One region of the Pseudalkalibacillus sp. Hm43 genome, then DNA from elsewhere that is predicted to be linked to it. Evidence: riboswitches for the same ligand, from Rfam matches in the RefSeq annotation. Region 1 holds a riboswitch; each other region holds the start of a gene.
What was found. Region 1 has a riboswitch for S-adenosylmethionine ahead of ACXQIQ_RS07600 (LLM class flavin-dependent oxidoreductase). Riboswitches for the same ligand answer to the same signal wherever they lie in the genome.
Positions count from the first base shown of each region.

Region 1 (7,768 bases):
TCCATTGATGACCTCGCTCTCCGCGATCCTGTTTCTTGGTGATCGATTGACGCCTTTGAAGCTTTTGGGGATTTTACTCGGATTGACTGGGGTTTCCTTCATCGTTTTGAATGGCTCAGGTAACTTGAACGGTATTTCCTTAGGGGATGTTTTCGTCTTCCTATGTGTCGTGGCACAAGCAATCAGCTTCGTATATATCAAAAAATTAACCCAAACGATGGATGCCCGTTTGATTACTGGATGGATGCAGCTTTTAGGTGCTGTATTCTTGTTTTTAGTCAGTTTTCAAATTGAACCTGGTGGGATGTCGACCCTGACTGGTAAACCGAGTTGGGTGTGGAGCGTCTTTTTCGCATCCGCCATACTCGCCACAGGCGTCGGGCATATGATCTACAACAAAGCGATCCATCAACTTGGTGCAGGTGAATCGGCGATCTTCATCAACTTGACGCCATTTTTCTCTTTGATGGGGGCTTGGCTGTTTTTAGGAGAAACCATTCAACTATCCCAGCTTGCCGGCTTTTTCTTCATCGTCACAGGAGTCGTACTAGGAACTGGCGCATTGGAAAACAAAAAGCACTATCGTGTACAGCGTACAGTCCAGAAGGGAAGCTGACGTTTCTATAACAAACAAAAGACCAAGTAGATCAAATTCTTTCTACATGGTCTTCTTTTTGTCTTTTCTTGGAAAGTGTCAAGTGGATGACCAGCTACTTTCGTTACCAATTTATATTTTGAGATTTTTTGCTTTAATATCATGAACAAGTTCTGGTAGATCATCTTGAAATAAATGCCCGTGGTTCTCGAATATTCTTTTCTGAGCGTGTGGAAGCTTATAGGCATAGTGTTCAAAATGTGAAAAAGGTACAACATCATCATTTCGGCTATGATAAAGATAGATTTGGGAGATTGAAGGTAGTCTCGTTTCAAAATTATCCGTGAGTTCAAATTCTTTATATTGCCAATCTTTATCCAAACCCCAAAAAGGTGAACCCATTACAAACAAACCAGAGATAGATACATCACAAAATTCTTCAGTTAGATACTTTAGAAGAACTGAACCACCTAATGAATGTCCGATCAAGATTACAGAACTCTTTAACTCAGAAAGTTTCTCTTCTAGTACGTTCTTCCATAAATCATAGCTTGGGTTTTCCGGATCCGGCATGGCAGGGGATGAAAAATGGAAATCCGAACTAATGGACTTTTGTAAATAAGCGATTAGTCTACTACTTCCTTGCTCTCCGTCCTGGGGTCCTGCACTGTGAATGAACAATACATGCTCCTTCAATTCATATCCTCCTCACGTTAATTTGAAAAAGGGTGGGGTGAAATAGTTAATCCATATTTAACTATTTCACCTTAGTGTTGAAGATCCCTTTTCGTACTTTCCACTTTCATAAGCACTCTTTGAGTGGGTGACTTCACCAGTTTCAGCGTTTTCACCCATCCAAAAGCACTCTTTGAGTGGGTGACTTCACCAGTTTCAGTGTTTTCACCCATCCAAAAGCCCTCTTTGAGTGGGTGACTTCACCAGTTTCAGCGTTTTCACCATATCAGAAAGCCTCTCTGGTTAGGTGACTTGACGGATTTGTCGTTTTCATCATGTCAGAACCTTTCGTAATAGAAAATACACCGTAATCATTCTCTTTGATAACTGACCTTTTGAATGTCAGGCTATGTCATCATTTCAACAGGAACACCTATCAAATTTTAGTGCAATTTGATAGGTGTTTTAATGTGCTTTTTAAATTTTTGTTGTGTTAGGTCACGTCTTCGTGCCTGTTTGCAAAAGGTGTTTGTTTTCGCCAACATCAATGATTAATTGAATACTTCAGCTTGCGTTTGACTGCTGGCTGTGTAACTAGACAAACCGAGATCATAAGGGTGAATCCGAGGATTGAACTGTAGAACAACGCGATGAACAGATTCGAGACGATTTCCAGACTGGTCAACGTCATGTAGAGTCCTGCTCCTCCGATCAAGGAGGCGAGTGCGCCGTACTTGTTCGCTTTCGGCCAGAAGTAACCAAGGGCAATCGGGGCTGCAATTCCACTGATGATTGCTGACGTTCCGAATTGGATCAATAGTGCTAGGGAATCTGGCCGTTGAACTGCAAGGTATAACGACAGTAACCCGATTACAATCAGTGATGATTTTGAGATTTTCACAGCCCGATCGTCGACCATTTTTACCGTAACCGATTTGTTCTTCAAAAGGAATGGACCGACCAATGGTTTGAAAATATCGTTTCCGATGCTTGAAGAGATCCCCAGATAGAGACTATCCGTCGTTGAGAGGATTGCTGAAATGATTCCCGTTAAAATGATGGCGACGATTACTGGATGAAACGCTTCTATTAAATACAACGGGATAGCTTTATCTGGCGCTTCAATGTTTGGTAAAATCACCCGAGCTGCTAGCCCCGCAAAAACGGTGAGCGTGGATAAGAGGAACAGGGAAATGCCGGCCGATAGCGTGAACGGTCGCAACTGCTTCTCATCATCCAACGTTAACACTTTGTTCAGTAGATGCGGCAATAAGACGAAGCTGAACAGTAGCCACTGAATCGATAAGATTGAAAATCCACTGTTGAACGGACCGTCGCTGGTCGAAGTCGCTGCCACTAGCTGAGGACTGATGGATGCGAGCTGGCCGTGGAGCCGGTCAAACACTCCGAGCCCACCGCCGACTGTCCACAACAAGGAAACGAAGATGATGATGGAGGTAATGCACATGATGATGCCTTGAACACCATCACTTACGAGTTGCGCAAAGGCACCGCCCCAGCCGACATAGAGGATCGTAATCGTAACCCCGAGCACGACGCCCCATATGTATGGGATTCCGACGATCGTCTCGAACAACGTTGCAAGACCGACATTTTGTCCGACGATATAATACACGTTGAATAGGATCAGAAAGGCGACAAGGATGCGGATCGTGTCACTGTCATACTTCTTTCCCAACCATTCCGGCAGCGTGACGACGCCGCCATTTTTCTGACCGTATCGCCAGAACGTCTTACTGAAAACCAGGAGGCCAATCCAGGAGATGCCGAAGCACCCGAGCGTCCACCATAGCGTCGAAACGCCATACGAATAGGCCCAGGCGGGGACCCCGAGGAACAGGTTGGCACTGGCAAACGAGGCACCGAAGCTCATTCCGACGATCCATGGATTCACTTTCCCTTTGGCGATCGTAAAGCCGACGAGGGTTCCGCTATGCGCAGACCCTTTCTTTCCGAGCCATATGACAAATGCGAAATAGGCGGCGAGCAATACAACAGTGATCCAAATGAATGAAATGGCGTATGATCCCATTACGACTCCCTCTCCTTACTTTCCTTCGGATACAGATGATTCCATAGACCAAGACCGATGACCCAGAAGACGAACAAACCGATTAGATAAAATGTGAACATTGGCCCCACTCCTTAAATATGTTGTAGAGTTTTCCCTTTGCGGTATTGTGTTCCTGTATGCGTATCCGGTAGCTTGACCTTCCCGTGCCCGAACAATTTCTCCCGGTAAGTCCCTTGTTCATATTCATGCTGAACGAGTCCACGATCCTGCAGGATCGGAACGACCAGCTCGACGAAATCCTCGAAAGTTCCAGGTGCAAGGGTATACGCGATGTTAAAGCCATCGACATCCGCTTCCCTCACCCAGCGCTCCAGTTCATCCGCCACCTGTTCCGGTGATCCAACGACAAGCGGTCCGCGACCACCAAGACCGACGTGCTTCGCCAGTTCCTCAACCGTCCATCGCCGGTTCGGATCGGCTGTCGTAAATACCTCCACGGAGGATCGCATCGCATCATTTTCGATATACTCAAGGGTCTGATCCGGACTGAACTGGGAAAAATCGATTCCTGTCCATCCCCCAAGTAGCGCCAACGCTCCGTCATAGCTGATGTAGCTTTTCTGTTCTTCGTACTTTTGCTTCGCTTCCTCTTCTGTCCGACCGACAATTGGTGTGAACACCGTAAAGACCTTGACACTATCCGCTCCACGCCCATTTTCATCAGCTTTTAAACGAATATCATCGACCGTCTTCCGCACGATTTGTGGCGTTGGACCGGCTACGAAAACACATTCGGCGTGCCTTGCTGCGAACTTTCGTCCACGTGGGGACGCGCCTGCTTGATAGAGGACGGGTGTCCCTTGAGGAGAAGGGTCACACAGGTGTATTCCCTGTACTTTGTAAAACGCTCCGTCATGATTGATGGCATGCACTTTTTCCGGATCGGCGAACACCCGCGATGTCTTATCGTGCTTCACCGCATCGTCCTCCCAGCTGCCTTCCCAGAGCTTGTAGCTTACCTCAAGGAATTCCTCCGCCAGCTCATAACGGTTATCATGACCGATTTGTCGATCAAGCCCGTAGTTCCGAGCAGCACTGTCGAGGTACGAGCAAACGATGTTCCATGCCACGCGCCCTTTCGTCAGGTGATCGAGGGTTGAAAATCGCCTCGCAAGTGTATACGGCTGTTCATAGGTAAGTGTATACGTAAGTCCGAAGCTCAAATGTTCGGTCGCCTGTGCCATCGCTGGAACGAGCAAGAGGGGATCATTGACTGGGATCTGCACGCCTTCCCGTATGGCCGTATCCTGACTTCCCTGATACACATCATAAACCCCGACCACATCCGCTAAAAACAGGCCGTCGAACTTTCCTTTTTCAAGGAGCTGTGCAAGCTCCACCCAATAATTCACATCGTTATACCGAAGCGACTGATCGTCCGGATGTGCCCAAAGCCCTGGTGATTGATGCCCCGCACACCCCATATCAAATGCGTTCAACAAGATTCGTTTCGTCATGATTACTCCTCCTTTTTCAAATAAAAAACCCTCTTCCAAAATAAGAAGAGGGCTGAAAATACGTTTCATATCGCTCTTCTTATCTTTCAAGCACATCGGCTTGCTGGAGTTGGCACAGTACTGCACGCAGTCTGTTGCCGAGGTTTCGCAGGGCCAGTCCCTCCACCTCTCTGGATAAGAAATGCAACTATTCTTTTTAAAAACATACCGTTCGTTCACCAATCACCTCTTTCAACAAAATAATAAAACCTCTTCTTAACGAATAAGAAGAGGTTGAAAATACGTAATCTCACGGCTCTTCTTATCTTTCAAGCACATTGACTTGCTGGAGTTGGCACAGTACTGCACGCAGTCTGTTGCCGAGGTTTCGCAGGGCCAGTCCCTCCACCTCTCTGGATAAGAATTCGATTCAGTTGTCATTTTTAATATGAATAATAATCTACTATCCACACGTGCACCTGTCAACAGGAATTTTGAATTTTTTTAAAATAAAAAAGGAGCACCCTACACAAATCCCATGATTTGTTTACACATAAACTATTGATATTAGTAAGTTCAAAAATAATAGGGTGCTTGTACAAGCAAACTCCACATTCCTAAATAAACTGTTAATAGGAGGTGCTTGCATGAAACGTTGCTCTATCAAAAGTTTTACTAGTGTATCTTGTCCTATTCCGCTTCCATCCAAAGAAAGCCCAGAATGTACACAGCGAAGAAATGAAATAGATACTGTTCCTTTTACAACCCCATCATTTGGACAAATATTCTTTATTAACCAACTATTTATTTTTATGGATGCCAAAACAGCTTGCCAAAATATTGATAATGAGTTTAGTTTGATTAACGAGCAAGATTTAAATGATCCTAATATTATTGTGACCCTTAAACAGATGTTTACCGTTAATAATACACTCTGCTCCATTGTTACGTGGGCACTAATAAATGGTCAACCAAAGCTTGTACAAATATTCGGGGAAAATTGTGTATGTGTTAACGGATGTCTTATCTTATGTGAAGATGTTGACTATGAAGTTTTGAAAACTCCCTCTTTGAATTGCCCTGCATTTGTTTTATGTATTAGACCACCTGCTTAAGGGCAGCTGACCATTACAATATAGAGAAAGCAAGAGTTCCCAAATGCGGAATCTCTTGCTTTCTTTGTGTGCTATTCTTTTATCCCATATCCCATACAAGTACGAGCAGTGTACCGAAGACGGTGAACAGGGCGATGATGACGCCGTAGTAGACGTTCGCGTAAATCGCGCCTTTATCTTCTGTTTCACCGGCGTGCATGAACACGACGAGCTGTAGGCCCGCTTGAAGGAACGCCGTGATCAGAAGGACCGTCATTGCGACTGCATACGACATGTCGAAGAAATAGACGCCCATCGCGACTGCCGTCAGTACCAATGAGAAGACAAATCCCATGATCTGTTTACGAGGAAAGAGTTCGCTCATATTACAACATTCCTTTCAAATAGATGAAACTGAAAATGAAGATCCAAACAACGTCCAAGAAGTGCCAGTACAGTGAGAAGATGAACGACTTGTTACCTGTTTCAGGCGTCAAGCCACGCTTCTTCACTTGCATCATGATGTAGAGACCCCAGAACAATCCGACAGTTACGTGCGCTCCGTGTGTTCCAAGTGTCGTGAGCAAGATCGACGTGAACGCACTCGTTTGGATGCCTGCTCCTTCATGTGCGTACGTAAAGAATTCGAAAATCTCTACGCCTAAGAATCCAAGCCCGAGGGCGAGCGTAATTCCGAAGAACCACAGCATCGCCTTCTGGCGACCGAGACGCATCGCATGAATTCCCAGTCCGATTGTAAAACTACTTGTCAAAAGCAAGAACGTTTCAATGAGAACCGGCGTGATCACGAAAATCTCAGCCCCACCCGGACCATTCCCTGTGCGGTTTTCTAGTGTGAAATACGTCGCGAATAGCGTCGCAAACAACATGATTTCCGCACCTAGGAACATCCAGAATCCGAAGATCTTCAATCTATTTTCTTCTGTACTATATTCTAACGGCAGCGAGTGATCGATTTTCATAATTAAGCACCTCGCATTTCTGATTCTGTGTCTTCGATTTCTTCCACAGAAATGTAATGACCGTGATCGATTTCAAATGAACGCATTGTCATGAAGACGAAGATTGCGATCGTTGCAATGATCGCCGGAATCCATAAGCTGAAGATGAGCGCGAAGCCCCATACAAAGAATACACAGCTCATGATGAACGGTATACCACTGTTGTTCGGCATGTGAATCTTCTTATACTCGCCTTTAAACAGCTCATGCCCCTTCTTCTTCGCATCCCAAAGTGCTTCGCTGGATGCGACTTCCGGTGTAACTGCAAAGTTATAGTGTGGTACTGGTGTGTGCGTCGCCCACTCAAGTGTACGCGCATTCCACGGGTCAGCACCGATATCACGTGAAGCATAACGGACACTGTGATAGATGTTGTACACAATCAGTACGAATCCGACTGCCATGATCGCAGCTCCGATAAAGGAAACCATGTTCATCGGACCAAATCCAGTAGACTCAGAATACGTGTACATACGGCGTGCTTGACCGTCCAAGCCTGTGATATACATCGGGATGAACGCGAGTATGAATCCAATCGATAGCAACCATGCCGTCCACTTTCCTATTCTTTCGTTCAGCATGAAGCCGAACATCTTCGGCCAGTAGTACGTGAGTCCAGCAAGCATCGCGAATACGACACCAGGGATGATCACGTTATGGAAGTGAGCGACCAGGAACATCGTATTGTGATACTGATAGTCCGCCGCTGACATTGCAAGCATGACCCCTGTCACTCCACCAAGTGTGAAGAGCGGGATGAATAGGATCGAATACAGCATCGGTGATGTGAACTCGATTTTACCCTTCCATAGTGTCAGCAACCAGTTGAAGATCTTGACTCCTGTCGGAAC
Region 1 is NZ_CM135129.1:1,413,302-1,421,069, forward strand. Features, by position in the region: gene ACXQIQ_RS07580 (DMT family transporter) at 1-616, shown strand, start outside; gene ACXQIQ_RS07585 (alpha/beta hydrolase) at 728-1,291, opposite strand; gene ACXQIQ_RS07590 (hypothetical protein) at 1,363-1,503, opposite strand; gene ACXQIQ_RS07595 (sodium:solute symporter family transporter) at 1,815-3,323, opposite strand; gene ACXQIQ_RS07600 (LLM class flavin-dependent oxidoreductase) at 3,437-4,822, opposite strand; SAM riboswitch class I at 4,899-5,003, opposite strand; SAM riboswitch class I at 5,121-5,225, opposite strand; gene ACXQIQ_RS07605 (hypothetical protein) at 5,449-5,916, shown strand; gene qoxD (cytochrome aa3 quinol oxidase subunit IV) at 5,996-6,280, opposite strand; gene qoxC (cytochrome aa3 quinol oxidase subunit III) at 6,282-6,878, opposite strand; gene qoxB (cytochrome aa3 quinol oxidase subunit I) at 6,881-7,768, opposite strand, start outside.

Region 2 (7,768 bases), 1.7 Mb from region 1:
ATTCAAGTATCCATGCAAGTGGAAGATGGGAAAATCAAGGATGCGAAGTTTGAAGGGGAAGGCTGTTCCATCAGCCTCGCTTCTGCTTCCATGATGACAGAAACCATCAAAGGACTTCCGGTTGACGAAGCACTAGAAATATCAAAAATCTTCTCTGAGATGATGCTTGGAAACGATTACGATGAAGGCGATCTTGATCTTGGTGATTTGGAAGCTCTTCAAGGCGTATCGAAGTTCCCTGCACGTATCAAATGTGCAACTCTCGCCTGGAAAGCACTGGAGAAGAGTGTTGAACAGAAAGAGAACGAAGAGGAATAAAGCCAGCCCGGTTGTCTTTTGTATCCATGCACCTTACAATGGAAGTATAGATACTACGTACTCAACTGGCTCTGGATGTATGTATCCTTTAAGGAGGGATTGAACGATGGCTAAGAAAATGCCAGAGATCGGCGAATATAAATATGGTTTTAAAGACAAAGACGTTTCGATCTTTAGATCCAAGCGCGGATTGACGGAAGAAATCGTACGAGAAATCTCCCGTATGAAAGATGAGCCGCAATGGATGCTCGATTTCCGTTTGAAATCACTTGAACAGTTCTATAAGATGCCTATGCCTCAATGGGGCGGTAACTTGAAAGAATTGAACTTCGATGACATCACGTACTATGTTAAACCGTCTGAGAAATCTGAACGCTCTTGGGATGAGGTACCAGAAGAAATCAAGCGTACGTTTGATAAGCTAGGTATCCCTGAAGCAGAGCAAAAATATCTTGCTGGTGTATCCGCTCAGTACGAATCTGAGGTTGTATACCACAACATGCAAGAAGACCTTGAAAACATGGGGATTGTCTTTAAAGACACTGATACTGCTCTTAAAGAGAACGAAGAGCTGTTCAGAGAGCACTTTGGGAAAACAATACCTCCATCTGATAACAAATTCGCAGCATTGAACTCTGCAGTATGGTCTGGTGGTTCCTTCATCTACGTTCCAAAAGGTGTGAAGTGTGATACACCACTACAAGCGTACTTCCGAATCAACTCAGAAAACATGGGTCAATTCGAGCGTACATTGATCATCGCGGACGAAGATTCTTCTGTACACTACGTTGAAGGTTGTACAGCTCCAGTTTATACAACGAACTCACTACACAGTGCAGTCGTTGAGATTATCGTCAAAAAGAACGCATATTGCCGTTATACGACGATCCAGAACTGGGCAAACAATGTCTTCAACCTCGTTACGAAGCGTGCTGTAGCGGAAGAAAACGCGACGATGGAATGGATCGACGGAAACATCGGTTCCAAGCTGACGATGAAGTACCCAGCAGTCATCTTGAAAGGTGAAGGCGCACGTGGTATGACATTGTCCATCGCACTTGCTGGTAAAGGTCAACACCAGGATGCTGGTGCGAAAATGATTCACTTAGCTCCGAATACGTCATCTACGATCGTATCGAAGTCCATCTCTAAAGGCGGCGGTAAAGTAACTTACCGCGGTATCGTACACTTCGGACGTAAAGCACAAGGTGCTCGCGCAAACGTTGAGTGTGATACGCTCATCATGGATAACGAGTCTACTTCTGACACGATTCCATACAATGAGATCCTGAACGAAAACATTTCCCTTGAGCACGAGGCGAAAGTTTCTAAGGTATCAGAAGAGCAACTCTTCTATCTCATGAGCCGTGGAATCTCTGAAGAAGAAGCAACAGAAATGATCGTAATGGGCTTCATCGAGCCATTCACAAAAGAACTTCCAATGGAATACGCAGTCGAAATGAACCGACTGATCAAATTCGAAATGGAAGGCTCAATCGGATAAAAATGATGAAGAACCCTGGCATGATTCATGCCAGGGTTTTTTTATGTATTCTAATTTTCCAAAAATATTGATAGGTAAAATGTATAATAGACTTTATTGATATTCTGAAATGTGTAGCAGGAAAAAATAACAATATATAGAATTTATTTATTACTAAAGGGGGGAGAGATTATGACAGCGGAAGTAAGTATTCTCAACCGTTCTGGAGTTGCTCTCGCAGCTGATAGTGCGGTCACGATTGGCGCAAGAAAAGTGTATAATTCTGCAAACAAGCTTTTTTCATTATCTAAATTTCATCCGGTTGGAATAATGATATACGGTGGAGCGAGTTTTATGGAAATTCCTTGGGAGACAATAATTAAATCCTTTAGAAGCCATCTTGGGATGAAAAAATTTGATAAATTAAAAACATACCAAGAGGAGTTTATAAAATACATATCTAGTGATGACCGATTAAAGAATGTAAATACTGAAAGAAAAGTTGTAGGTAGAACATTTTCTGAAGTACTTAATTTTGTTATTAATAAAGTTCAAACTATAGTTGAAGAAGAGTTAATACAGGGGCGTAGAATTCCTGAAGATCAAGTTAAGGATCATTTAGAAAACAGTGTTAAAAACTATCTAGATCATTTAAGGGATACTAATCACATCATATTGGAAATAAATTTAGATGATTTTACACGTGAACACTCAGAGGTAGTTGAAAGTGTAATTAAGGAGAAAGTACTGTTTAACATCGATAGCTCTACTCGAGTAATATTAATGGAGTTGGCATTTGAAGCGGTACGAAGAAATTATTTTACTAATGGATCATCAGGATTGGTTATTTCTGGTTATGGAGAAGATGAATTATTTCCTTGTTTGTATGAATTTAAAACTGATGGATTTGTACTTAACACACTCAAATTAGAGCAACAAAATGGGTGTGAAATATCTATAGATAATGATAAACCGTCCTCAGCAGTAATACCATTCGCTCAAAAAGAAATGGTTTATTCATTTATGAAAGGTATGGATCCGGTACTACAAGAAAATATACAAAATTTAATTGGAGATATTTTTTCAAAGCTTCCACAAATAATTCAAGAAAATACCAGTGTTCAATTCTCATCAAATGAAGTTTCTGAATTATCGGACTTGGGTATGGAAATCATTAGACAAATATTTCATGAGATATCTTCATTTCAAAATAGTCAGTATTCGTCACCAGTAGTCGAGATTGTTGATTTCTTGCCGAAAGAAGAAATTGCAGAAATGGCAGAAGCATTGGTAAATCTTACATCGTTTAAAAGAAGAATTTCGATTGATACTGAAACTGTGGGTGGACCAATTGATGTTGCAGTAATTACTAAAGGTGATGGTTTTATTTGGATAAAAAGAAAACATTATTTTTCTCCAAATTTGAATTATGGATTTTTTCAAAATTATTTAAGGGGTGGTAAAAATGATGATTCCGTTAATGAGTGATGAGAAATCAAACAAGGAGAAATTTTTCAATTTGACCCCAGAAGAAAAACTTTGGTTTAACTTAAAGGAAAAAGAGAAGGAAGAGGAAAATGAGTTGTATAAAAGAGTAATTGAAGGTCTGAAAAAAAATAAAGATAATAATTAGGACATGGTAAATCAAGATCAAAAACAGTCTTAAACTCAAATTCAAAATGTTTTGCTTGATTAATTGACTTCGGGTCTTCCGAGGTCTTTCTTATCAAATTAATGCCTGTATGCTTGTAAAAAATTTTGTTCAAATAAAAAATATGTCAAATGCATTCACTCATTTTACTTTATGTTCATAATATAAATGTACTACTGAACAAGCTAATGTAACGATATAATTTTATGAGAAAAAATCCTTTACAACGTTACCGAATCGTAGTAAGATTCTAATTAAATCAAATTTAAATGAATAATGAAAACTTCTTATCCAGAGAGGCGGAGGGACTGGCCCTTTGATGCCCGGCAACCATCGAATCAATCTTATGATTGACGAGAACGGTGCCAATTCCTGTAGGATAGTCAAATATCCTAGAAGATGAGAGGATCGTTTATGATCATAACGAACCCTTTTCTTACTGGATAAGAAAAGGGTTTTTATATTGGGTATAATGTCTAGCTTCAGCACCTTGTCACTTGGATCACTTCAATTCTCCTGCGGCGGAAACAATCTCCTCGTCGGATCTCCAGTGACCTTCGTGACTTGACGCGGTGCTTACGCTTTTCTACCTACAAGCTCTCGAAGGAAGTTTCGTTATTTTTGAAAGGACAGATGAGTAATGGCAACAACTACAGCTACAGCAATTTTTGGTGCAGGATGCTTCTGGGGAGTGGAAGCGTTCTTTGAGCAAATTGAAGGAGTCGTTTCAACTCGAGTCGGATATTCTGGAGGACTTTTAGAAAATCCAACTTATGAGCAAGTGAAAGCTGGAAACACGGGACACGCTGAGGTTATTAAGATCGAATTCGATCCTACTGTCATTTCGTACATTGAGTTACTGAACAAACTGTTTGAAATACATGATCCGACTACCTTGAATCGACAAGGCATTGATATTGGTCATCAATATCGTTCCGCCATCTTTTACACAGATGAAGATCAGAAGATCGAGGCTGAAGGAAAAATTACGGCTCTGAAAGAACAAGCGGTATATAAGCTGCCGATCGTAACAGAAGTTAGACCGGCTTCCACTTTCTATGATGCAGAAGAATATCACCAAAAGTACTTTCAAAAGAATGGTTCTGCAGCTTGTGGCATCTAAAGGTTTTCTTACAGCCCTACGAACAGCAATCGTTTAGACAAGTCGAATAGTTTTCTGAAGAGACTTAAACACGAAGGGCTAGAAATGTATGCTACGTATTCAATATTTCATTCTTGCGACAGGGATTGTGATTTTGATATCCCTGAGCATAGCTGCTTTTGGAAACTTATGAAGAATGATAGAGCTCTTAAAACGATAAGAGCTCTTTTTATTTTGCTATTACTTGCACTTTTTACGTGAAGAACTCAAAATATAAGTACGAATATATGAAAATGAGAGGTTACGAATGTATGATTGAGATTGGAGTGACGGGTTGGGGAGATCATGACTCGCTGTACCCGCCGGATATCAAATCAACAGATAAATTGAAAACCTACAGCAGCTTCTTTCCGACTGTGGAAGTGGATTCGTCTTTTTACGCGGTTCAACCCATCAAAAATTATCAAAAATGGGTGAGGGACACTCCCGAGCGCTTTTCATTCGTGGTAAAAGCGTATCAAGGCATGACGGGACATACGAGAGGGGATATCCCTTTTGAAAGTACTGAAGAGATGTTCCGCTTATTCAGAGAGTCCATCAAACCTTTGCAGGAAGCGCATAAGCTGAAGATGGTGCTTTTCCAATATCCTCCGTGGTTTGATTGTAACCGGGACAATGTGGAACAATTACGACAAGCGAAGGAAAAAATGGGGGATATCCCTGTGGCGCTCGAATTCCGCCATCAATCCTGGTTCCATCCATCATTTCAACAACGGACCTTGGAATTCATGAAAGAGGAAGGCTGGATCCACAGTATTTGTGATGAGCCCCAAGCTGGAACCGGCTCTGTACCTACAGTCCTTGAACCAACTCATCCGGACCAAACGCTGATCCGGTTTCACGGTCGAAATGTCCATGGTTGGCAAAAGAAGGGCAAGAGCAACCAAGATTGGCGGGATGTCCGATATCTTTATCGATATTCTGAGGATGAGCTCATAGAATGGAAAGAGAAGCTTCTCGAGCTCCATAAGCCGGGTCACGATTTGACGGTCCTTTTCAACAACAACTCAGGTGGAGACGCCGCAGACAATGCAAAACAGATGATCGACCTATTAGGCATCGATTATGAAGGACTTGCACCGAGACAGCTTGATCTTTTCTAATGAACAAATGACTAGAATCATCAAAGGAGATGGTACAATGAGCCGTATGAAGCTCCATCTGTATCATACGAATGACTTACATAGCCATCTTGAACAGTGGCCGAAAATAATGGGCTTTCTTAAGCAACAGCAACAGATCCATGACCAGAACGGTGAGTGTGTGATCCGTTTCGACATCGGTGATCATGCTGACCGTGTGCATCCAGTGACCGAAGGAACGGACGGTCAAGGTAATGTGCAGCTCATGAATGAGGCTGGTTTTTTGAACGCGACGATCGGGAACAACGAAGGCATCACATTTTCTAAGGAACAACTCGATGCCTTATATGACGATGCCAACTTCCAAGTCATTCTTGGGAATTTGAAAAACAAAAATGGAGATCAGCCTCACTGGGCAAAGCCTTACGACATCCACACGTTGCCTAACGGGCTGAAGATCGGTGTCATCGCTGCAACGGCACCGTTCAAAGCGTATTATGAATTGTTGGATTGGGATGTACTCGATCCTTATGACACAATCAAACAATATGCTGAAGAAGTGAGAGGAGAGGTTGATCTCCTCATACTCCTTTCCCATCTTGGTTTGGAAGCGGACAAACAATTAGCTGAAGAAGTCGAGGAACTGGACATCATCCTCGGATCCCACACCCATCACGTTCTACCTGAAGGCATTCACTCTACGAAAGGTGTAACGGTCGGGCAAGCGGGTAAATTTGGTCTCTATGTCGGGCATATGGAGATCGATTGGAATGAAGAAGAACGGAAAATAGACCATATAAAAGCGGAAGTGTTCGACGTTCGAAACCAGGCTCCAGATGAAGAGAGTGAGCTGCTTCTCGACCGGCTGAAGGATTCTGCGAGAGAAAACCTTCAAGAGGTCGTCGCTGTTTTGGATGAGCCGCTTGAACTAGAGTGGTTCAAAAAATCACCTTTTTCAACGTTGCTTGCCGAAACGATCCGTGAATGGTGTGATACCGAAATCGGGATGATCAATGCCGGACTCCTTCTAGAGCCTTTGGAAAAAGGCCCGGTAACGAAGGGGGATCTTCATAGGGTTTGCCCACACCCGATCAACCCGTGCAAGCTCCTTTTAAAAGGAGAGTACTTGAAAGAAATGATTCATCAAGCTATGACGAAAGAGCTTGTCCATCTGGAGATCAAAGGTCTAGGATTCCGTGGTAAAGTGATTGGGCAGATGATTTTTGACGGTGTGGAAACGGAAGGACAGATGATGGAAGACGGCGAATATCACGTACGCAGGATCCTGATCAATGGCGAGGCACTTGATCAAGAGAGAATCTACACGATCGGGACGGTAGACATGTTTACGTTCGGTCGATTATTGCCTTCTGTGGCATACGCGGAACAAAAATCCTACTACTTGCCCGAAATGCTTCGCGACGTAATAGCCTGGAAATTAAAAACCCTAGAAAGATAGGCAAAGCGCCAACACGCTTTATTCTGCTATGACATATTCATAGTAAGGAAAAGGAGCGTGAGGAAGATGATTACCGTCACCCCGATTGAGATTGACGGGCATTTGTTTACTGGAGTCACAGTTGCATTACCAAAAACAAATTTCATGTCCATCAGTAACGATAAGGGCTATATCATGTGTGGCGCACTAGATGTCGCCTTACTCAACGAAAAATTAGCAGAGCGCAAAATCATTGCTGGTCGAGCAGTAGGTGTTCGAACACTGGATCAATTGCTGGATGCTCCATTAGAGTCTGTCACACTCGAAGCAGAAGCGCTGGGCATTACAGTTGGTACCACAGGTCGAGAAGCCTTGCTTAAAATGGCTCAATGATGATGTTCCCTTTGAAAATAATAGCGATACAACCCCCGTTCATTGCATACATATAGCAATAGATAGGGGGTATTTTTATGTGGCGGATCCGAAGGCGGGCCCGTGCAAGAGGTCCACTGCCTTTTCAATATGTCTTCATCATTTCGTTCATCATCTTTATCTTGTTGACCGCCCAAGCATTATGGCTCGTCGATCGGGGCATTCAACCTGCGCTCATGAAAATAGCCGAAACGGAAACAGA
Region 2 is NZ_CM135129.1:3,126,986-3,134,753, forward strand. Features, by position in the region: gene sufU (Fe-S cluster assembly sulfur transfer protein SufU) at 1-318, shown strand, start outside; gene sufB (Fe-S cluster assembly protein SufB) at 425-1,822, shown strand; gene ACXQIQ_RS16275 (hypothetical protein) at 1,994-3,289, shown strand; gene ACXQIQ_RS16280 (hypothetical protein) at 3,267-3,434, shown strand; SAM riboswitch class I at 3,737-3,858, shown strand; gene msrA (peptide-methionine (S)-S-oxide reductase MsrA) at 4,093-4,575, shown strand; gene ACXQIQ_RS16290 (DUF72 domain-containing protein) at 4,866-5,717, shown strand; gene ACXQIQ_RS16295 (bifunctional metallophosphatase/5'-nucleotidase) at 5,755-7,155, shown strand; gene ACXQIQ_RS16300 (YunC family protein) at 7,222-7,527, shown strand; gene yunB (sporulation protein YunB) at 7,605-7,768, shown strand, end outside.
Region 2: linked by a shared signal. The riboswitch ahead of msrA (peptide-methionine (S)-S-oxide reductase MsrA) and the one ahead of ACXQIQ_RS07600 (LLM class flavin-dependent oxidoreductase) in region 1 are both predicted to bind S-adenosylmethionine.

Region 3 (7,768 bases), 110 kb from region 1:
TCTAATATCTAGCACAAGGACTCCAACCACTCGGGCGGAGTTCTTCCAGTTTTTTATACGAAATCGCTTATGAGCATCCGCTGTTGGATGCTTTTTTGCGTTTATGTACTTCTCAAATTCATAGAAGGAAAATGAAGAGCTCATAATGAAATGTTTATGGTAGAAATATAGCTGTTCATTGGGGGTTTTAGTTTGGCTTTGACTTATGCAGTATCCGGAAGTACCATCTTATCTGATCCAGATCGATTTGAGGATCTGTTCTGGAAGGGAATCGAACATATTGAAATTGGCGAATTTGCGAAGGAAGAAGACTTTCAATTGTTCTTGCAAACTTGTAAAAAACATCGGGCAAGCTTTGGTGTTCATTCACCAGTGTTTCGACAGGATAGTAAATACGATCTTTTGGAAAAAGTCGTCCACGATCCGTCGTTTGCCTGGAAAAGGCTTGAAGAGGAAGCGGAGCGCTTGTCGTCGCTAGGTGCGGAGTATCTGCTCGTCCATTTTCCATTTTTTAAAGGGGAGAATGATGGAGACGCCAACGAGCGCATTGAGGAAGGTCTTCAGAAATTAAGCACTATCCAAGAACGATATCAGCTGCCGATTGTATGTGAACCGAAACTTGGATTGAACAGGTCAACTGCAGGCATCGAATATTTACATCAATTTTCAGAGCAGACGTGGTCCACGTATGGTCTGAAGCTCTGTATCGACATTGGGGATTACCTGATGGCAAAAGGTGAATCCGCACTCGATTACATAAAAAAGTGGGAAAAACATATCGCTGTCGCGCATATTCATAATGTGACTTTTCACGGTGACAAGTACATTTGGACGATGGTACATCCATCTTATGAAGGAGAGTTGTACACACTAAAGCCTTTGCTGAAGTATCTGGCGAGTATTGAAGGGCTGCGGTTTGTATTTGAGCACACACCGCATACCGATCCAAGTGCGTCTTTTGTAAAAGAAGGATTCGAATGGGTGAAGTCGATCGCTCCTCAAGAACAGGAGATCTCAAGATGAAGAAAATACTTGTGATGTTGGTTGTGTTCCTTCTATCAGCAGGGTGTAGTCAAAACGAGTTGGTCCATAAGGAAGTCAAAATGGATGAATTGGATAAAGAAATCAGCTCATTTTTTCTCAATGAACAAGATGAGAATGGGATTTACCTTTTTCAAGATCAAGGGGAAAGAATATATGTATTTTTGAACGGGTGGAACGTGAAACAAGGTGAAGCAGCCTCAAGCTTCAGTAACTTCGAAGTTGATCCAGAAGGCGATACCTTGAACATTTATTATGAGGAACAAACTACAACAGAAGATAAAAACAAAGAGCTAGATAACAGGATGATCTATGAAGTCCAATTCGACAGAGATTATGATCGTCTTGCGATTTTCAAAAACGGGGAAGAAACGCACTTTAGCACTTCATCAGGACGTTAAATCATGAGAAAAGAGCTGACTTCATATCAGCTCTTTTTCTTTAGATCTTTTTGAGGTCGTACCCATAATTGATGAAATCCTTTTGATAAATTGTACTGACTAATTGCAAGGTATCTTGATCGTAGAAATTTTCATATGGTGGCAAAGGTTGATAAAATGATTGGCTAGATAATCTCATGTTGGCAAAGTTACGGTTGTCGCTGGTATTCATCTTCTGGGTGACGTGATGAGGAGATTTGATAATTTCCTCCAGCGGTGAAGGGGGTAGCTGATACTTTTCCTCTATCTTTTTGATTGAGGGAGCGAATTGTTCAAGCTTGATAAAGTTCTTGATGAACATCTTCTCACCATCAAGATATTGCTGTATCATATGCCCGTTGATGTTACCACGTTCAACTCCCATATTTTGAACACGATACAGAAATTGTTTGAACGACAATCCCTGATCCATGCCTGGAGCAACCGAGTTCATGATGCTCGGGGTCCGGAGTGTATGGAAGTAAGAGCTGACGGCTCTCGTATAAGGATCACGGACAAGTTTATAAACATCTTTCGTCCCATCCAACAAATGCTTCCGGATTTTATTCGTATGGTTGTCTTGTTGTTCAAATATTTTCATTCTGTAAGTATGGATGATTTCATCGTATTCCGTAGCATCCTGTAGCTTCCCGATTTGATAGAAAAACCATTTTATGAGAGAAGTACATCCACATTTAGGATTCCAGAAGAATATGATAGGAAAATCTTCATCAAAAAGAGGGATTGGCCGGGTAATCAGGTGGTTCGCAATTTTACGTTTATGAAAACTATGACTTGTCATATTGTGTACCTCCAGAAGGGTTGTCCAATGCTCGATTATATATCATATGAACGACCTTATCCCTGTGTGATGGGAGGAAACACCTATTCCACACCTAGGAAGAGGATTTTTCATGTAGAAGGAGAAGAGTATAAGGTGCCGAACTGCTAGTTTTATAGCGGTTCAGTGTATACAACTTTGAAAAAGAGTAAAAGGACATAGGAGGTCGACATGGATCAGTTCTTTGTCTGGGTGCCGGTTGTCGGTGGAATCATCGCATTAGGCGCGGGAATCTGGTACTATGCAGCAATTGGAAAAGCAGTTCATGAAGAGGAACAAGCGGCTGGTAAAGACTTAACGTACGAGATGAATCCGTTTACGGGATCAGCGAAGTCGAAGTCGGTGAAAAAGAAATAGGTGGCCCACACATAAAATAATGTAGGTCGTTTTTCTAAAACGACCCTTCATTTTTACAAAACGTCAGTGATTTTTTGCAAAACCAGAGTGGATTTTTCTAAAACCACCCCTGATTTTTCTAAAACCGACGCTGTTTTTTACAAAACCGCCCACGAAAAGTGCCAAAACCGACCACCGAGTGGAGGTTTTGAGCTGAAAAAGGAGTGAATCCAGTGGAAATTACATATGAAATCGTCAAAGATGACGAAATTGAATGTTGCAGGGACCTTTGCAACAAATTGATGAAGTTCCAGAAGTCGATGGCGCATTTCCGCCCAGAGCTGTTCGACTCGATGAGCTTCGAATCGCGCATGATTCCTGCCGTACAACGGTCTACACATAATTTTACCGTGGTCGCGAAGATCGATGGAAAAGCGGTGGCTTACGTGTATTCCAACATCGCCCCTAAGGAGACGTACGACATGGATTTCGCCACGTTCTTCGACCTGGATACGGTGGAGGGAGAAGAAGTGGGCTGCTTGGCGAACTTCTACATCGATGAAGGGTACCGCGATCTCGGCATCGGGTCCAAGCTTTTCAACATGTCGATGGAATGGCTCGACAGCTACCGGGAAGTAGAGGACTACTTTGTGTTCGTTTCCAACGGCAATGAGAAGGCCCTCGAATTTTATAAAAGAAAAGGGTTCGTCTATAGCAACGAGGTGCTGGACGGTTTCATTACGACGTTACGTTCCAAGAAAGGTGCGATCGTTCCGAAGAAAGAATCCGTTTAAAAAAATTGGCTGGAACTTTTTCGCTATACTCTGAATAGGAATAGATGTACAACTCGGAAAATTGAAATCTGGATGTTGACACGTTGAAATCACCGTGCTAAGATTCAGATAATTTAAAACTTAATTTCATATGCAAGCTCTTATCAAGAGAGGCAGAGGGACTGGCCCGATGAAGCCCGGCAACCGTCAAACGTACGTCACGTTTGAAATGGTGCCAAATCCTGCAAGGCGTTTATGCGCTTTGGGAGATGAGAGAGACAAATTCGCTAACTTTGCCTCTCTGTCTATACAGAGAGGCTTTTTACGTTTCTCGAATCTTCATAAATCAATCTGAGACAAAGGGGGATCGATTTGGTGAGTAGTCAGAAAAACTTTTACAAAACGGGCATCGTGCAGATTCCTAATTTTACGCTTGAGTCGGGTGAGAGCCTGGTGGAGGTGGAACTCGCTTATGAACGGTGCGGACCACGGGATGCCCCAGCGATTCTTGTATGCCACGCACTGACCGGTCAACATCTGACTGTGGGAACAGAGGATGAACCCGGCTGGTGGAAAGGATTGATTGAGGATGGCGGCTATATCGATACAACAGAGTACCAGGTCATCACCTTCAATGTACTCGGTGGGTGCAACGGCTCGACCGGTCCGCAGTCAATGGATCCGAAAAAGGGTGAGCCATACGGGGAGCATTTTCCGCGTCTCACAGTCCGGGATCTCGTCGAAGTCCAATACGTCGCTTTGAAAATCTTAGGGTTCAAACGGTTGAAGGGTGTGATGGGCGGTTCACTTGGGGGCATGCAGGTCCTTGAGTGGGGACTCATGTATCCGGAGTTCGTGAATGCGCTGTTTCCGATTGCAGTGACGCCAACCTTAAGCGACTACGGCATCGCGTTCAACCATATTTCCGGTGAAGCGATCCGGAACGGAGGGGACCAAGGCTTGAGCATCGCCCGTATGATCGGCATGATGACCTATCGTTCGGATGTGCTCTTCAATGAGCGGTTCAACCGAAACCAGCGCATTGCAGAAGATGGAATTCCAACGTACGAAATCGCTTCTTACTTAAGTTATCAAGGGGAAAAATTGCAGGAACGATTCAACAAAGACAGTTATTTGACGCTGCTTGATGTGATGAACACACACGACATCGGCCGGGGAAGAGGTGGCCTCGAGCAAGTCATCCACGGGTATCAGGTTCCGGTTTTCGGTGTCGGATTCACCCGGGATCTCGTCTATCCGTCGGAAGTATTGGCAGGTTTCATTTCAGCGATTCAGCAAGAAGGAGGATACGCGGAGTTTTACGAGGTGAAATCAAAATTCGGTCATGACGGCTTTCTCGTCGAATTTGAAAAATGGGGCTGGTTCATTCAGGAAAAATTAACCGAGCTCGACACATTGGTCCAACACAAACAAGCATAAATGAAAAGGAGAGGTTCAAATGAGTGAAAACAAGAAATATCGTTTAGAAACAATCGGGGTACATGGTGGTCTGCAGGCTGATCCTGTAACAGGTGCGCGAGCGCTACCAATCTATCAATCGAACGCATACAAGTTCGAAAATACGGATCATGCTGCGGACTTATTCGCGTTAAAAGAAGAAGGCTACATTTACTCGCGAATCCATAATCCGACGGTGACGACGGTGGAAGAGCGGGTGGCGCAACTTGAAGGCGGTATCGGCGCTTTGGCGCTGGCCAGCGGAATGGCGGCAATTTCAACGGCCATCTTCAACATCGCAGAAGCGGGGGATGAAGTCGTCTCCGCATCCACTCTGTACGGTGGGACGTTTAACTTGTTTGCGACAACGCTGCCAAAGCACGGCATCACGACACATTTCGTCGACCCGAAGGATCCAGAGAACTTCAGAAGAGCAATCACACCGAAAACGAAGGCGATTTTCGCAGAAACGATCGGGAATCCGGGACTTCACGTATTGGATATCGAAGCGGTTGCGAAAGTCGCCCATGACGCAGGCATCCCGTTGATCGTCGATAACACGTTCGCCACACCGTATCTCTCGCGACCGATCGATCACGGAGCGGATATCGTCATCCATTCTGCGACGAAATGGCTTGGAGGGAACGGCACATCGCTCGGTGGCATCATCGTCGACGCCGGAAAGTTCGACTGGAACTCACCGAAGTTTCCTGGTTTTACAGAGCCGGATCACAGCTATCACGGCATCATCTATTCGGAAGCGTTGCCTGAAGCAGCTTTCATCGTGAAGGCGCGCGTACAGCTTTTACGTGATACAGGGCCATCTATCAGCCCATACAATGCGTTCCAGATCGCACTCGGTTTGGAGACCTTGCACGTGCGAATCAAGGAGCACGTCGCCAATACTCGTAAAGTGGTGGAATACTTGGAAAACCATCCGGCGGTCAAATGGGTGTTGTATCCGGAAAGTGAAAATCACCCATCCCATGAACTGGCGAAAAAATACTTGCCGAAAGGAGCAGGCTCGATTGTCGTGTTCGGTATCCAGGGTGGAAGGGATTCAGGATCAGCGGTCATCAACAGTGTTGCTCTTTGGTCGCATGTCGCCAATGTCGGTGACGCGAAGAGCTTGATCATCCATCCGGCAAGTACGACGCACCAGCAGTTGTCCCCGGACCAGTTGAAAGATTCAGGAGTGACGGAAGATCTGGTCCGTTTATCGGTCGGCATCGAGAACGTCGAAGATCTGATTGAGGACCTTGAGCAGGCGATCGAAGTTGCGACTGGCTTCTCCTCCTTCAACACAACGAAAGTGGTCGGCTAAACTTTTATGAAAAAAGAACGCATACCACTTATGGATGTTCGAAGTTTTCTCGTTCTCGTGTTGGTAGGTATGGTGGTCAGGTTCATAGTAGTTTGAGAAAAGGAGGTAAAAAATTGGCCAAATTGAAGATAGCGTTACTCGGTTTCGGGACTGTTGGAAGCGGTGTGTATGAGATCATTCAAAAACAGCAAGATAGGCTCCGGACGATTTTTGGCAAAGAGGTCGAGGTCGCCGGAGTCCTGATCCAGGATGAAACGAAATCTCGCGAGGTTGATGAGGACGTACTGGTGACATCGAACTTCGAGGAGATTCTTCACATACCGGATTTGGATATTGTGGTTGAAGCAATCGTCGGAGTGGAACCGGGTTATACGTACTTAAAGCGTGTCATTGAAAAAGGGTGTCATGTGGTCACAGCGAACAAGGAGTTGTTCGCACATAAAGGGCATGAGTTGAAAAAGCTGGCAGCAGTCCATGGAGTAGAGGTGTCTTTTGAAGCGGCAGTCGCAGGCGGAATCCCGGTGATCGGCACGTTGAAGCAGCTTCTCCAAGCCAACCAGGTGGTGAAGATCGACGCGATTCTGAACGGAACCTCTAACTATATCCTGACCGAAATACGTGAAAAAGGTCGTTCTTTCTCAGATGCGTTGGCAGCGGCACAGGAAGCGGGGTATGCAGAGGCTGATCCGTCCAACGACGTCGATGGACATGACGCTTTTTTCAAAACCGTAATTCTGACAGAGTTATTGTATGGGGTCAGGGTCAACTGGGACGAGGTGAACCACAAAGGGATCCGGCACGTTTCGGTAAAAGATCTTCAAGTGGCGGAAGCGCTTGGATTCCGATTGAAGCACATCGCATCACTCGAGTTGCGGGAAGGAAAGTTGACGCTCGGAGTGGAACCGAAATTGGTAGCTGAAGATCATCCCCTTTATTCTGTCGAAGGGGTCGACAACGCTCTCGTCATCACAGGGGATTTCGTCGGACAGTTGAAGCTCCAAGGACCAGGTGCCGGAAAGTTCCCGACAGCGAGTGCAGTAGTGGAGGATTTGGTGAACGTGGGTCGTGGCGTTCAAGAGCCTGTATTACCTGGAAAAGTAGAGCTTAATATATGCGCTGTTGAGCAAGAGCAATCCTACCTTCTAATCGGAAACTGTAAAACGACTGTTCCAGGAAAGGTGGAAATCGATCACACATTGCAGATCCATGGTCAGTTGCATGCGGTAAAGGTAGTCACAGTGAGGCCGACCGTTGTCGAGCAAATCGTTGAAAAATCACCTGGATTGGTCGCCTATCCGATTTCCGGCACCTTTCCTTCCGGAGTCCGAAAAGCTTCCGTAACGGCATAACGGGGAGAAACACTCATTTTCAGATGAGTGTTTTTTCAATTTTGGATTATAAATCCTGATTTTGGATTATAATTTCCGGGTTTGGATTATAATTTCCGGGTTTGGATTATAATTTCCGGGTTTGGATTATAATTTCTGAATTTGGATTATAAATTCTTATTTTGGTTTATAAATCTGAATTTCGGATTATATTCTCATTTTGCAGAAAGCCAGATACTTGTATAGGA
Region 3 is NZ_CM135129.1:1,307,973-1,315,740, reverse strand. Features, by position in the region: gene ACXQIQ_RS06945 (TIM barrel protein) at 193-1,023, shown strand; gene ACXQIQ_RS06940 (hypothetical protein) at 1,020-1,442, shown strand; gene ACXQIQ_RS06935 (sulfotransferase family 2 domain-containing protein) at 1,483-2,262, opposite strand; gene ACXQIQ_RS06930 (hypothetical protein) at 2,473-2,658, shown strand; gene ACXQIQ_RS06925 (GNAT family N-acetyltransferase) at 2,871-3,431, shown strand; SAM riboswitch class I at 3,569-3,686, shown strand; gene ACXQIQ_RS06920 (homoserine O-acetyltransferase family protein) at 3,786-4,850, shown strand; gene ACXQIQ_RS06915 (O-acetylhomoserine aminocarboxypropyltransferase/cysteine synthase family protein) at 4,870-6,192, shown strand; gene ACXQIQ_RS06910 (homoserine dehydrogenase) at 6,306-7,541, shown strand.
Region 3: linked by a shared signal. The riboswitch ahead of ACXQIQ_RS06920 (homoserine O-acetyltransferase family protein) and the one ahead of ACXQIQ_RS07600 (LLM class flavin-dependent oxidoreductase) in region 1 are both predicted to bind S-adenosylmethionine.

Region 4 (7,768 bases), 1.7 Mb from region 1:
CACCGATTGGCTCAATGTGTATCCCGCCTGCATTTTCAAATTCATAGCCATGTTCTTTCATTTGTGATTTCAAATAAGGTATGTGTTGGAAGTAGTTCGCATCCAATTCTTTGTTATCAAGGCTTTTGTTCGGAATCACATAATCCTGGAACGTCTCAATTTCAAGATCAATGCCCTTTTCTTCAAGTAGTGGTTTTGCTTCTTCTAAAATTTCAGCATGAGGAACGTTGGACGCACCGACGACCAACTCTTCTCCGCCGCTGCCACTCGCTCCACCGCAAGCTGCTAATACCGTAATGACCAATGCAAAACTAATAATGGATAAAAACTTTTTCATGTTGCTTCCCTCCAAATTATCGTTTGTCTGTATTTTGTGTCAAAATATCGCCCATCCATTGGATGAGGAATACAATCACCAAGATGATAATCGTCGCAATCAACGTCACGTCGTTCTGATTTCGTTGGAACCCATCCAAGAAGGCCAGTGTTCCAAGTCCACCTGCACCGACGACGCCTGCCATCGCGGTATAAGAAATCAATGCGATTGCGGTAACCGTTATACCTGAAATCAAGGCAGGTAAGGATTCCGGCAGCAGAACTTTATAAATGATCTGCCAGTCGGTCGCTCCCATCGATTTTGCCGCTTCAATCACACCCTTATCGATTTCTCGCAGTGCAATTTCAACCATTCTTGCGTAAAAAGGTGCTGCCCCTATGATTAACGCTGGAAGCGCCGCTTCAGCTCCAAGCATAGACCCGACCAACCAGGTTGTGAAAGGCACCAGCAAAATGATCAATATGATGAATGGAATAGACCGGAATATGTTCACGACTGCAGCAACGACCGTTTGTATCGGCTTGTTCTGCCATAAGCCTCCTCTTTCTGTCAGGAAGAGGAGCAACCCTAAAATGATCCCCAGTACGAATGTGGCGCTGACAGAAATGACCGTCATGTATAAGGTCTCAAGCGTAGCTTCCCACATATCCTCCCAATCGACATTAGGAAACAGGTTTGTCAGCATGTGTAATCACCTCAACTTCTACTTCTTGCTGTCTGATATAGCTGATCGCCTTTTCCAATTCACCAGGTTCACCTTCGAGTTGGATGAACAGTGTGCCATAAGCACCGTCTCTCGTTTGTGAAATCTTTCCTTGTAAAATGTTTGCGTTGATTTGGAATTGACGGATCAGATCGCTGATGAGTGGTCGCTCAGCAGTACCGCCGACGAACGTCAGTTTCACAACCTTGTGATTCTCACCTTTTTCAATGAGATGTTGGATCGTTTCATCGGTTTCTTCTGGCTCTGTGACTTGCTTGACAAAGTCTCTCGTAATCGTTTGTTCAGGTGAACGGAATACTTCCAGGACCGGTCCTTGTTCCACGACTCGTCCTTCTTCCATTACCGCGACCCGATTACAAATCTTCCGGATGACGTGCATTTCGTGTGTAATCAGCACAATCGTCAAACCGAGTTTCTCGTTGATATCGACGAGCAGGTTCAAAATGGAATCTGTCGTTTTCGGATCAAGAGCGGATGTCGCTTCGTCACACAATAAGACATCCGGATTATTGGCCAGTGCCCTTGCAATTCCGACACGTTGTTTCTGACCTCCACTCAACTGGGACGGATACGAATCTCCGCGCCCTTTCAGCCCGACAAGTTCAATCAACTCCTCCACCCGTTTTTCACGTTCTTCTTTACCGATGCCTGAAATCTCCAGTGGGAATGAGATGTTCTCTCTCACCGTACGGCTCCATAGTAAGTTGAAGTGTTGAAAGATCATCCCGATGTTTTGTCGTGCAACACGGAGTTGTTTGCTGTTCAAGCTGGTGAGTGCTTGGCCGTTGATGTCGACTGAGCCCTCAGTCGGGCGCTCCAACATGTTCAACATCCGAATCAACGTACTCTTACCGGCACCACTATATCCGATGACCCCGAAGATCTCTCCTTTTTCAATCGTAAGATTTACTCGGTCCACTGCATTCAGGGTGCCGTCCTTTGTATAGAAGACTTTTTTAATATCTTTTAAAGTGATCAAGTCGTTCATCTCCTTCCTAACCCTTATCATCCGCATATTCGTCTCTGTAAATGTAAAGGACCCACGGCAAATCCAAGCCATCTGTCTAAGGCTCGGTTAAATGCAAAAAAACCTTTCCACTCGAAAATGAGCAGAAAGGTTTATAGGATCTCTCCATCTCATCTTCCAGAGTCTCTCACTCTGCAGGATTTGGCACCTTTCAAACCCATAATGGTTTGATGGTTGCCGGGCTTCATCGGGCCAGTCCCTCCGCCGCTCTTGATAAGATTTTATTTAATTCGTTAAAAACTTTATCACTTTAGTTTATTTAAGCATGAATGCATTGTAGCATGTGATATTTTTAGGTGTCAATCATTTTTTACTGCATGTTTTCAAACACATATGTTACTTTCATATTAGACGTTTTCGGTTATGCTAAAAGTACATTTGGTCGTAGGAGGCATAAAAAATGACTGAAAAAGCAGCTTTCAGCCTGAGAGATCTTCAATCGAATGAAGTTATATCTTTGTCCCACTATTCGGGTAAACCCGTGATATTGCAATTCTGGGTTTCCTGGTGTCCAGATTGCATGCGGGAAGTCCCCCTTCTGGAACAATTTTATAAGTCCATGAACAATGATGAACTCATCGTTTTAACAGTGAATGTTACCGGAAGAGAAGGCGCAATAGAACAACGTGATGCTTTCATAGAAAAGAATCAATTGACTGTACCCGTTCTAGAAGATGATGGCACCAAGGTTTATGATCTATTCAACTGCACTTCTGTACCGACGACGGTCTTGCTTGATGCAGAACATCGCATCCAGGATGTTTATTCCGATAAGGATAAGTTCCAAGATATTTTATACGGCATCACTCGTTTGTTGCCCCGATAAGTAGAAGATGGATTCCAGTTTTAGAACCGTTCTATAAGATGCATCCATATGAATTTCTTTTCGGCTGATCAACTCAGATAGCTTCACTCTACCCTCAATAAGTGATTTTAGCGCTTCAGTAGATCCCGTTATTTCAACGACACTTTGCGGTTGATCCGTTTGGGTGATGACCTTACAGGAACGTTTTCGTATATGGACGGAAATACGCTCTTCAGTAGACGAGAGCGCGACGACGAAATCCTGCAAACGGAAAAATGGCGATAAATAATTTTGTTTTTCAAACCTCACCTTGAACGCCTCAATAACCAGATCAATCCCCATGATTTCCCCCTCGCTTTCTACAATAACTTTTCGATGGGGGTATCGTATGTCCTCTAAGAAACGTTCGACACTTTCTCAAGCATAATTCGAGATATTTTTTCTTTCATAAGGGTTTGATATCTGGTTTCGTGCACACATTAGCCCTCCATAAGGGCACCAAATCTTTCGTGCATCCAAAAAAGCGTCCCCCTAAGGGAACGCTTTATGTAATTAAGCATTACAAAATTTCATGACGTAGAGCCATGATTTCGATTAACTCGCTTTGTTGTGGATGAATTGGATTTTCAATAAGTCCAACTGCTTCAAATGTTCCGCAGGTTTCTCGAGCCGTTCACCGATTTTAATGTTGATCTTCAGCTTCAAACCCTCTTCATCTTTATCCTCCGAAGAGTTTGAAGAGTTGGATGGCTTAGAATCTTTGCGACTGACATTGTTGTCACCATCCTCGTCTTCCTCTTCGCGTTCACCGTCTTCACGATCGTTTTCTTCGCCTTCGTCATCCCGTTCTGCATCCTTTGGAGACTCTTCTCGTTGTTCCTCATCTTCGTCTTCGTTGTCATCAGACTTCGGTTTTTGTACAGCTGCAGGTGCGGTAGTTTTAGGCTGTTTTACTTCTTTAGGCGTTTCTTTAGGCGCCGCCGATTCAACAGATTTATTCACTTTCTGTTGAATCGTTTCTTTATTCTCTTTCGTTTGATTCGTGTTGATCGGTTTAGCACCGTTGTCATCTTTAAGACCGGTTTGTTCTACTGGATGATCGAGTGCTGGAGCTTCTGGAGCTTTTGGTAAAGCCGCGTCTTCTGTTGAATCTGTAGCTTCTTCCTCATTTCCAGCAGCAACTAGCTTTCTCAGTTCAGAAAAAGATAGTGTGCGTACATGATTCACTTCAAGTGATTCATCTTGTTCCATCGCATCTTGATACACGAGGAATTTCCCCATGGATAAACCAAGTTCATTCGCTTTATTACGTGTATCTGAAGACGTTTCCATAACGGATACGACGATACTCGTGTTCTCAATGCTCTTATCAGACCGAATTTGCTTGATTGCATCATCTAGACGTTTACGTAATTCAGAAGATACATCACCTTTTTCAAATGAAGAGGTGATCAGGAGATCGTCATATGTGTCGAAATAGCCATATTCTTCGAGCATCTCAAATAAAGACTCGGAAAAATACAACAATGACGAATCTACGTACCCATCAGAGCCCTCTAATAGACTTTTAGCGTCTTCATTCAACGCACGGACTTTGATGATATTCATTTCTTTATCAACCGCGACTTCGATACTTGGGTTGATGTCAAAGCTGACATAAGCTGCAGCAGAAGCCTTCTGATGGCCAAAAGGCATCCCACCTGCTACTAAAACGAATACAATAAGGGCAACTAACGCAAGTGAGAATGAAGGTAATAGTACACGGTTCGGGCGAAAGGCAATACCTGCACCATCCGTAGGACAGATGTATTCCTGACCTACTTCTGGTTGGTCGCCTTTTTTCAGCCGAACCTGTTCAAAACTGCCATCTTTCGTCATGATTACAGCTTTGCGCTTTGAAACTTTCATGATAAGGCCGCGTTTCACTCATTGGTCCCTCCCTTCAATTGATTGATCAAGAGGGCTCAATGTAGGATCTAAGCGATGTATACCCTCCAATGTAAATCAATGCTATTGCTATTATATATTTTCGATTCCGTTCGATCGTTTTACGACTGCAAGAGACCATATTTAATAAATCTTTTATTGGCAGTTGTTTTTTCTCAACTAGATAAGACGCTAACTTCTCATCTTCAGCCAAGAGCTGAGCAATCTTTTTGGCGTTTTCACGAGCATCGATATGCTTTGGACAATTTTTACTTAACACTTTGAAGGTAATGCTATAATCTTTCAACAATTCCTGGTATTCTTCGATCTCATAAACGCGGTTTTCGACCTGTAGCTGTTGATCATAATGATGAATCGCAGCTTGTTGTTCTGCGTAACTGTCTTCTAGACGTCCTTCTTCATCTGTTTCCTCTGGTTCGAGGAAAACATATCGATTCTGACGAGCTTCTTTTCGGATGAAGTCAATGACACGTCGACGGATGACCATATCTGCAAAAGTAAGGAAACGGCTTCCCTGTCCTTCTTGATATTGATTGATCGCTTCATTGAACGCTGTCAATCCGATACTATATTCATCTCTCGATTGATCGATATATTGATTGCATACTTTAGAAGTTACTTTTTTAATGAAGGGTTGATAATCCTCTAGTAACTCGTTGCGGAGTTCTTCGTCTCCTCGGGCAATTCTTTTTACTTTATCTTCTATGGTAACATTTTTCTTTACTGCTTTATTGAAGTTCGGTTTCATTAGTAAGTTCATATTCATTGATGTCATTTTTGTATCCACCTCGCTACGGACAAGTTATTTAACTTTTTTGATTGAGGATTTCCTAAACGAATTTATATGATATAAAACGAAATTTTGTATTTAGGATTAATGAATCCATAATTCATTTATATCATTATTTTCGCCGTTTGGAGGATACAATTTGATAACAATGTTACAAGCCCTTTAACAATTGTAACATGCTTTTATTAAGACTGATTAGGGTGAATTTTGTAACAATAGTCCCTGTATTTGCTAAAAAACTCTATAATACCAATAGGAAAACGCTTACTTTTATACAATAAAAAAACAACCTTATTCTCATTATTTTTGTTGAGAAAGGTTGTTTTTTGACATAAATCAGGAAGATTTATCCACTACTTTTTTGAGTATTCTGGTTGAAATTTAGGATTTTATGATAGATATTGTCGACAGATTGAAAGGAATATAGCTTTTCTACGATTTTACCATCATGCAAAAAGGTCAAACAAGGGACACTTGTGATCTCCCAATCCTTTGCGACAGAAGGCATTTGGTTCAAGTTGCAAGCCAAAACCTCCTGTTCTTGACGGTTTGGATCATCCAGCGTAGCCAGGACAACCTCTAACATCTGTCTTGCCAATTTACACGTCCCGCACAATGGGGTATAGAAATATAGGATCGTAGAAGAGCGTTTGAATCGTTTGTGCATAATTTGTTCATAGGTTGCTTCACGTATCATAGATGGTTGCCCTGCCTCCTGAGTACCTTATTCATCTAAAGAAAACTTAATTAATTGATCGTCGTTTTCACTCGGATTTCCCCTACCATCTGTATTATTAGTGACAGCATATAGGGTTCCATCTACAATCTTAACATCACGCATCCGGCCAAATCCATCTTTCCACTTTTCATGGGTACCCTTCGCCAGGTCAAATACCCTGATTTGTTTGCCAGCGAGTAAGGCTACATAAACCTTATCTCCGGAAATAGCCATACCTGAAGGTGCCCAGGTGGTCTCACCTGAATGGAACACTGGTCGGATCAATCCTTCCTGCTCTTCATCTCCTTGGATAATCGGCCAACCATAATTACCGCCAGGCACGATCTCATTGATTTCATCATGTGCGCTTTGCCCATGCTCTGAACTGTACATCTTCCCTTCCGAAGTCCACCCAAGCCCTTGCGGATTACGGTGTCCATATGAATAAATCGGAGAGTCCTCAAAAGGGTTATCAGAAGGGATGGACCCATCAAGGTTAAGTCTGAGGATTTTTCCACCTAAAGTGTTCAAGTCCTGAGCTTGATCTTCGTCCCCAGCATCACCAGTAGTAATATAGAGCTTATCATCCGGACCGATTGCAAGCCGTCCCCCGTTATGGATACGTCCTCCAGGAATGCCCTCAATCAGAACATCGCTCTCTTGCCACTCACTTTTCTGTTTTTTTACTTTGACGACTCGATTCTGGAGACGGCCATCCTCTTCGTATGTATGATAGAGGATCGCTTCTTGTGGCTCAGACTGATTACCGAGTACGACAATTCCGAGCAGACCACCTTCTGTTCTAGCCACTACAGGCTTGTTCAGATTTACGGATTGTAGTTGAACAGAATCGTCCTTAACACTCATGATTTCACCAGTTCGCCCAGACAAATAGTAGACCGTGTCATCAATGACATTGATCTGCCATGGGACTTTGAGCTTCGTGGCTATTATTTCAGCGTCTTCACGTTCTCCACCGTTCACTTGTTGAGTTGTATCTTCAGATGCGTTCTGCTTCCCTTCAGAAGGCATCTGCTCTTGATCCGAACATCCAACTAACACAATCATAAGAATGGCACTCAAGAGAATCCTCATGTTGCACCTCCGTTGAATAAATAACGCTGATCAATTCGGAAATTGGCATTCATTAAAATTTTTGCCAGATACATTAAAGGCGTTTCAGCGACTTCTTTATAAACACTCTGCGTATGAAGATGCGTTGCGTTCGGCAATTCTCTTTTCAACGTTTTCCTCAACTTATGTCCTGCATCATCTTCATCTACAAGGATGTAGATCTCCCGATGCTCGATCAAATCAATCAATTCTTCCAGCTTTGTAAAACTGATCGTTCCATGTGTACAGATGATTTCGACAGGTTCACTGATCAGTTTCTTGACCTTTTCTCGGTCCGTTTTCCCCT
Region 4 is NZ_CM135129.1:3,113,689-3,121,456, reverse strand. Features, by position in the region: gene ACXQIQ_RS16235 (MetQ/NlpA family ABC transporter substrate-binding protein) at 1-337, opposite strand, end outside; gene ACXQIQ_RS16230 (methionine ABC transporter permease) at 354-1,022, opposite strand; gene ACXQIQ_RS16225 (methionine ABC transporter ATP-binding protein) at 1,000-2,040, opposite strand; SAM riboswitch class I at 2,196-2,308, opposite strand; gene ACXQIQ_RS16220 (TlpA disulfide reductase family protein) at 2,489-2,914, shown strand; gene ACXQIQ_RS16215 (hypothetical protein) at 2,882-3,235, opposite strand; gene ACXQIQ_RS16210 (anti-sigma factor domain-containing protein) at 3,488-4,819, opposite strand; gene sigI (RNA polymerase sigma-I factor) at 4,848-5,615, opposite strand; gene ACXQIQ_RS16200 (thioredoxin family protein) at 5,977-6,327, opposite strand; gene ACXQIQ_RS16195 (PQQ-dependent sugar dehydrogenase) at 6,355-7,443, opposite strand; gene ACXQIQ_RS16190 (toprim domain-containing protein) at 7,440-7,768, opposite strand, start outside.
Region 4: linked by a shared signal. The riboswitch ahead of ACXQIQ_RS16225 (methionine ABC transporter ATP-binding protein) and the one ahead of ACXQIQ_RS07600 (LLM class flavin-dependent oxidoreductase) in region 1 are both predicted to bind S-adenosylmethionine.